Regions from separate parts of the Bradyrhizobium sp. 23AC genome, predicted to be linked through region 2. Evidence: riboswitches for the same ligand, from Rfam matches in the RefSeq annotation. Region 2 holds a riboswitch; the other holds the start of a gene.
The links. A riboswitch is a leader RNA that binds a small molecule or an ion and turns the genes downstream of it on or off. The one in region 2 is predicted to bind cobalamin.
Positions count from the first base shown of each region.

Region 1: another riboswitch for cobalamin. It lies ahead of RAD10_RS30220 (TonB-dependent receptor); the one in region 2 lies ahead of RAD10_RS20970 (DUF1636 family protein).

Region 1 is NZ_JAVAYN010000016.1:200,699-204,374, forward strand. It holds gene RAD10_RS30200 (adenylate/guanylate cyclase domain-containing protein) at 1-399, shown strand, start outside; gene RAD10_RS30205 (hypothetical protein) at 524-700, shown strand; gene RAD10_RS30210 (hypothetical protein) at 839-1,048, shown strand; gene RAD10_RS30215 (hypothetical protein) at 1,147-1,410, shown strand; cobalamin riboswitch at 1,455-1,669, shown strand; gene RAD10_RS30220 (TonB-dependent receptor) at 1,784-3,676, shown strand, end outside.
Region 2 is NZ_JAVAYN010000008.1:181,023-184,698, reverse strand. It holds gene RAD10_RS20980 (cobyric acid synthase) at 1-649, opposite strand, end outside; gene cobO (cob(I)yrinic acid a,c-diamide adenosyltransferase) at 655-1,290, opposite strand; cobalamin riboswitch at 1,331-1,550, shown strand; gene RAD10_RS20970 (DUF1636 family protein) at 1,646-2,020, shown strand; gene cobW (cobalamin biosynthesis protein CobW) at 2,017-3,051, shown strand; gene cobN (cobaltochelatase subunit CobN) at 3,051-3,676, shown strand, end outside.

The DNA.
Region 1 (3,676 bases), on a different contig from region 2:
GTGAACCTGGCCTCGCGGCTGGAGGCCGTCAACAAGGTCTACGGCACCCGCATCCTGATCTCGCAGGCAACTGCTGACGCGATCGGAGCGCGGCTCGAGCTGCGCGAGATCGATCGTCTGGCGGTCGCGGGCCAGAGCGCGCCGCAGCCGATCTTCGAGGTGATGGCGCGGGCGGGCGCACTCACCGGCGCGCAGGACAGCCTGCGCGCGCATTATGCCGAAGCGCTCGCCGCCTATCGGGCCCGCCGCTTCGACGAGGCGCGCGCCGCCTTCAACGCCGCGCTCGAAGCCGTCCCCGGTGACGGCCCCTCGCGCACGATGCTCGGCCGCATCGCGCAATTCGAGGCCAAGCCGCCGGAAGAGGGGTGGGACGGTGCCTGGCGGCTGGAGCAGAAATAGCCGTTTTTGTTGGGCCAGCCCGCCCTGTCCGGAAAAAACGTTTCTACTCGATAACGATGTTCGCCGTGACCTATTTCCCGGGCTTAGGTTGGATGTCCTTGAGGCGTTTGACGGGGACACGCCGATGACAGAACTTCAGGACAGGCTGGAACGGTTCGAGACGCTCACCGCCGAATGCGAGCTGATCGCCAAGCTCGCCACCGACAGCACCAAGCGCGAGTTCTATCTGAAACTCTCGGAACAGTACCGTCAGCTGGCGGTGGACATGCGGCAGGCGATCGCGACCAAGGCTGCTGCCTGATCCCGGCTGCAATCCGTTCTTAAGGTTTGGCGCGCATCCTTGACCTCGCGAGCGATCGCTCGTGGTGGAAAGGCCGGGGTTCCCTGCAATGCAGCGCACCTCGCGAGTGTCATTTGCCATGCTTGACAGGGCAATCACATGCGCCTCGTTGCCGTGATCATATTCGCGCTCATGACGGCGGCCTGCGACCAGGAGCAGGATATCACCGGCTCGACGCCGACCTGCCCGATGCGGAACTACAGCTACAATCCCCGCGACATGAACCAGTGCGTCAGTGCCTGCAAATCGTGCGATCGCGGCACCACGGTCACCTGCACCACCTCCTGCACCCTCAAGGGCGCGCGCTGAGGCCCGCTTTCTCGCGGCGCACCCAGCGGCGGTGCTGGGGCACCGGAACGATTCACTTGGGTTAATCATTGAAGCAAGTGGGCAGGACGTGGAGTCCGATGGAAATGGGTATGCTCGATCCCGGTCGATTTCTGGTGTCGTGCTCGCATTGTGATGCCTGGCCGATGGCGGCCAATGTGAAGCGGTCGAGCTGGTCGGCGTCTCCGCACGAGGTGCGCTTTGTCTGCACGCGCTGTCGCCGCGAGGAGACCGCCATCGTCTCGGCCTCCGGCGAATTGACCCCGATCAAGCGCGTCGATGTTCCGCCGCGCGACGTCGCAGTCGCCTGGGCCCAGGCGCAACGGGTGCGAGGGCGGACCTGAGCGCCCGGCATGCACCCGGTCGATTGACTCCCGGGGCCAACGGCTCGTAAATGATTGGCGACGGTTCTCCTCACGGAGATCAAAAGGGAATGTGGTGCGGGATTGTCCCAACGCAGGGATTTGTCTCAACGCCACGGCTGCCCCCGCAACTGTAAGCGGTGAATCTTGCGTCTCATGCCACTGGGAATCTCGGTCCTGGGAAGGCGACGAAAGGTCACGACCCGCGAGCCAGGAGACCTGCCGTCAGCCGTGGTCACACGCGAAGATGTCGGTCGGGGAGTACAGACATTAGCTTCACCGGAGCGATCCATCGCTCTGCCGTGAAACCTCGTTCGCTGTGACGTGCCACTGACGTCATACCGAGGTTACAATTGTGTCCCGTCTTGTCCCTGCTGCCAGGCGCCTCAGCGCCGGCCTGCTCGCATCCGTTTCCCTCCATTCGCTCGATCTGTCCTCCGCTTTCGCCCAGCAGGCGCTTGCCGAGCAATTGCCGCCGATCGAGGTGACCAGGGCCGACGATCAGAACCGCACGCGCGCCAGGGCGATCGGTGACGGCGAGGCGACGCGGCAGCGGGTGAGGACGAATGTCGCGCCGGCAGGCGATGGCGCCGGCTCATCCGGCTCCGGCGGTGAGGCTGCCGCCGGCAGCGGCGGCATCGTCGGGGCCGCCACGACCGTCATCACGGCCGCGGATATCGCGCATTCGCCATCGCAGACGCTTGCCGAGATCATCGCGACGCAGACGCCGGGGGCCCAGATCACGACGCTCTATGGCGGCCAGATCGGCGCCAAGACCAGCGTGGACCTGCGTGGCTTCGGCGCCTTTGCCACCGCCAACACGCTGGTGCTGGTCAACGGCCGGCGGTTGAACGACGTCGACATGGCGCAGGTGGACCTCTCCACCATCCCGCTCAATTCGATCGAACGCATCGAGATCACGCGGGGCAATTCCGGCGCGGTGCTCTACGGCGACAACGCGGTCGGCGGTGTGATCAACATCGTCACCAAAAATGGCGTTGGCGGACCGCCCGTGACCGCGCGCATCGAGGCCGGCTTCGGCTCGTTCAACACCAGGCTCGGCAACGTCTCGACCTCGCTCAATTCCGGTCCGTGGTCGACCTCGTTCTATGGCAATACGGTCAGGACCGATGGCTATCGCGACAACAATCGCTATTCCCAGCAGAATGGCGTCGGCAATCTCAATTACACCACGCCCGGCCTCACCGCGTTTCTCACGGTCACCGGCGACAATCAGGAGCTGCGGCTGCCGGGCGGCCGCACCGTCGATCCCTCCATCGGCCTCGACGAGCTCAGGGCCAACCGGCGAGGGACCGGCACGCCCTTCAACTACGCCAACCAACAGGGTTTTGGCGCGACCGCGGGTTTCACCAAGACCCTGGTCGACGGCGTCGATCTCATCGTCGACGGCGGCGTGCGCGACAAGAAGCAGCAGAGTGCGTTCTTTTCCACCCCGACGCCGGTTCCGGCGTTCTTCACGTCGACCTATGTCGGTTCCCATCTGACGACATGGTCGATCACGCCGCGGCTCAGCGTGAAGAGCCTGCTGCTCGGCATGCCCTCGCAGCTCCTGACCGGCATCGACTATTACGACGCGAGCTTTCAGCAGAACCGCGGCGCCGGGCAGGGGCTCTCCCCATGGCACAATTACGACCTCAGGCAGCAGACGGTTGCGGGTTATTTCCAGCACACATTGGGAATCGCGCCCAAGACGGACATCTCCTACGGCGCGCGTGTGCAGAACGTCAGGCTCGCGGCACGCGACAATTTCGACCCGGCAGCTCCGTTCAACGGCGACATCGGCGCGCTGCCGCTGACGAGCAACGAGACCCAATATGCGCTGCATCTCGGCGCCGAGCATCGCCTCAACGACCAAGTCTCGCTGTTCGGCCGCGTTGCGCGCGCGTTCCGCACGCCTGATGTCGACGAGCGCCTGTCCTCAGGGCCTTCGTTCGATCCCTTTACCTTCGCCGCGATCCCGCAAACGTTCCAGCTCAAGACCCAGACCTCGCAGGACATTGAGGGTGGTGTTCGCATCAAGGGCGGCGGGTTGCAGCTGCAGAGCAGTCTCTATCTGATGGATCTCACAAACGAGGTCCATTTCAATCCGGTCCTGTTCTACAACACCAATCTTGATCCGACCCGCCGCTACGGCTCTGAGACCAGCCTGTCCTATCGCGTCAACGACGCCCTGCTGCTGCGCTCCGGCGTGGCCTATACGAGCGCGGTCTTCCGCGAAGGCATCTGG
Region 2 (3,676 bases):
CGGTCTTTTGCTCGATCAGATTGTAGCCATCGTCGAACAGGGTGGGGTCGCCGCGGAACTTGTTGATGACAAAGCCTCGGATCATCGCGGCATCGTTGGGGTCGATCACGGTCTTGATGCCGACCAGCTGGGCGATGACGCCGCCGCGGTCGATGTCGCCGACCAGCAAGACCGGCACGTCGGCCTTGCGCGCAAAACCCATATTGGCGATGTCGGCCTTGCGCAAATTCACCTCGGCCGGACTGCCCGCGCCTTCGACCAGAACGAGATCGGCGCGCGCCTTCAGCCGCTCAAAGCTCTCCAGCACTGCGCCCATCAGTGAGGGCTTCATGGCCGCGTAGTCGCGCGCACGCGCGGTCGCGATGCGCTTTCCGTGGACGATCACCTGCGCGCCGACATCGGTCTCGGGCTTGAGCAGCACGGGGTTCATGTCGGTGTGCGGCTCGACGCGAGCGGCCAGCGCCTGCAACGCCTGGGCGCGGCCGATCTCGCCGCCATCGACGGTGACGGCGGCATTGTTCGACATGTTTTGCGGCTTGAACGGGAGCACGCGCAGGCCGCGCCGCGTGAAGGCGCGCGCGAGGCCGGCGACGATGAGCGACTTGCCCACGTCCGAGCCGGCCCCCTGAATCATCAGCGCGCGTGTCATCGAACTCAGAACTCGACGCCGGCCTGTGCCTTGATGCCGGAGCGGAAGGGATGTTTCACTAGCGTCATCTCGGTGACGAGATCGGCGATCTCGATCAACTCGTCCTTGGCGTTGCGGCCGGTGAGCACGACATGCGTCATCGGTGGCTTCGAGGTGGTCAGAAACTCGACGACCTCGGCGATGTCGAGATAGTCGTAGCGCAGCGCGATGTTGATCTCGTCGAGCACGACCATGCGCAAGCTCTCATCGAGAATCAGCTCCTTGGCCTTCTCCCAGCCGGCGCGCGCGGCGGCGATGTCGCGGGCGCGGTCCTGCGTCTCCCAGGTAAAACCTTCACCCATGGCGTGGAACTGGCAGAGGTCGCCGAAATGGCCGGTGAGCAGGCGTCGCTCGCCGGTATCCCAGGCGCCCTTGATGAACTGCACGACCGCGCAGGGAAAGCCGTGCGCGACGCAGCGGACGATCATGCCGAAGGCCGAGGAGGACTTGCCCTTGCCGGCCCCGGTGTGGACGATGATGAGGCCCTTTTCGCCGCTCTTGGTCGCCATGATCTTGTCGCGGGCGGCCTTCTTCTTCGCCATTTTCGTGGCGTGGCGAGCATCGGTTTCCTCGGCCGTTTTTGTATCCGGTTCAGGCGTCATCGGTCCCGGTCCTTCGGCTTGACAAGTGGCGGCCACCGGCAAATGGTGGCCCGGCGTTGGTTCCTGTCCTATGACAGGCGAAGAGGGAATGCGATAGGGTCCGAATCGGCAAGATTTGGGTCCAAAATGCAGCCGCCCCCGCGACCGTGACCGGAGAGATGTCCGAAGCCACTGATTCCCGCGGGAATCGGGAAGGCGGGGATCGAAGGGGAAAACCCTGCTCCGCAAGCCGGGAGACCTGCCAGCGCGGACGAGTTTTGGACCGGCGGACGGGGTGTTCCGCGACGGGGAAAACGGGCCTCCAAAAGTGCGGTCCGTGTGCCTCATCGCCTCCCGCTGTTATCTGGAAGAGGCGATGACCGTCACACTTCACGTCTGCATCACCTGCCGTGCCGGCGAGACGCCCGGCGAGGGCGAGGCGACGCCCGGCAAGCGCCTGCATGGGGCGATCCTCGAGGCCGGCGTGCCCGAGGGCGTCAATGTGGTTCCTGTCGAATGCCTATCGGCCTGCAATCAGGGCTGCTCGGTCGCGCTCAGCGCGCCTGGCCGCTGGTCCTATGTCTATGGCCGCCTGTCGGATGCGAATGCGCAGGATGTGGTCGCGGGCGCCGCGGCCTATGCGGCCGCGCCTGACGGCCTCGTGCCCTGGCGCAGCCGGCCGGAAATATTCCGCAAGCAGTCGCTTGCCCGCATTCCCCCTATTGCCGTCGTGCCGGAGGCCGCTGAATGAACTCGCTCGCAAAAGTCCCGGTTACGGTGGTCACCGGTTTTCTCGGCTCCGGCAAGACGACGCTGATCCAGCATCTGCTCAGCAATGCCGGCGGCAAGAAGCTCGCGGTACTCGTCAACGAGTTCGGTAGTGAGGGCGTCGACGGCGAGATCCTGAAATCCTGCGCCGATGCCAATTGTCCGGAGGAGAACATCGTCGAGCTCGCCAACGGCTGCATCTGCTGCACCGTTGCCGACGATTTCATTCCGACCATGGAAAAACTGCTGGCGCGGCCCGTGCGGCCCGATCACATCCTGATCGAGACCTCGGGCCTGGCGCTGCCCAAGCCGCTGCTGAAGGCATTCGACTGGCCGGAGATCCGTTCGCGCATCACCGTCGACGGCGTGATCGCGCTCGCGGATGCCGAGGCTGTCGCCGCTGGCCGCTTTGCGCCGGATCCTGACGCCGTCGAAGCGCAGCGCGCCGCGGACGAGAATTTGGACCACGAGACGCCGCTGTCGGAAGTGTTCGAGGACCAGATCGCCTGCGCCGACATCGTGCTGCTGACCAAGGCCGACCTCGCTGGGGCGGCGGGACTTGAAGCGGCCAAGGCTGCCATCACCGCCGAGATGCCGCGCCGTGTGCCGATGCTCCCCGTGACCGACGGTGCGATCGATGCGCGCGTCATCCTCGGTCTCGGCGCTGCCGCCGAGAACGATCTCGCCGCGCGTCCCTCGCATCATGACGGCGAGGAAGAGCACGAGCACGATGATTTCGCCTCGGTCGTGGTCGACCTTCCTGAAGTCGCCGACGTCGATGCGCTGGTCGCATCCGTCCAGAAGCTGGCACGCGAGCAGAACGTGCTGCGCGCAAAAGGCTATATCGCGGTTGCGGGCAAGCCGATGCGCCTCTTGCTGCAGGCGGTCGGCGAGCGCGTGCGCCACCAGTTCGACAAGCCCTGGGGTGCTGGCAACAGGCGGTCGAAGCTCGTCGTGATCGGCGAGCACGGCGATATCGACGAGGCCGCCATCAAGGCAGGACTAGGTATCTGATGCACGTCGTCTTCCGCGAGAGCCGCGGTCTGGAGGAGACCGCGACGCCAAGGGATATCGGCCAGGACCCGGCCGATCTCGTGGTGCTCTCGTATTCGGATTCGGATCTCGCGGCGTTCGCAGCCGGCTGGCGGCGTGGTCGCGAGAGCCTGCCGACGCTGCGGCTCGCGAATCTTGCTGAGCTGCGTCATCCGCTGTCGGTCGACACCTATATCGAGCGCACGCTGTCGCAGGCGCGTGGCATTCTGGTGCGGTTGATCGGCGGTGAGTCCTATTGGTCCTATGGACTTGCGGCCCTGCAACAGCTCGCCAGGGATCGCAATATCGTGCTGGCCGTGCTGCCGGCCGATGGCCGTGACGACACGCGGCTCGATGCATACTCGACCTTGCCTGTCTCGACGCTGCGCCGGCTCAAGGTGCTCTGCGACACCGGCGGCCCGGTCGCGGCGCAGGCCGCGATTGCACAGCTCGCGCTGGCCTCGGGACTTTATGCCGGGCCAGTCATCGGCGAGACGACCGTGCCCGAGATGGGGTTTTACGAACCCGCGCGCGGCGTCATTGCTCCACCGGTGCACGGCGAGGGCAGGCCGCGCGCTCTGGTAACGTTCTATCGTTCATATCTTAC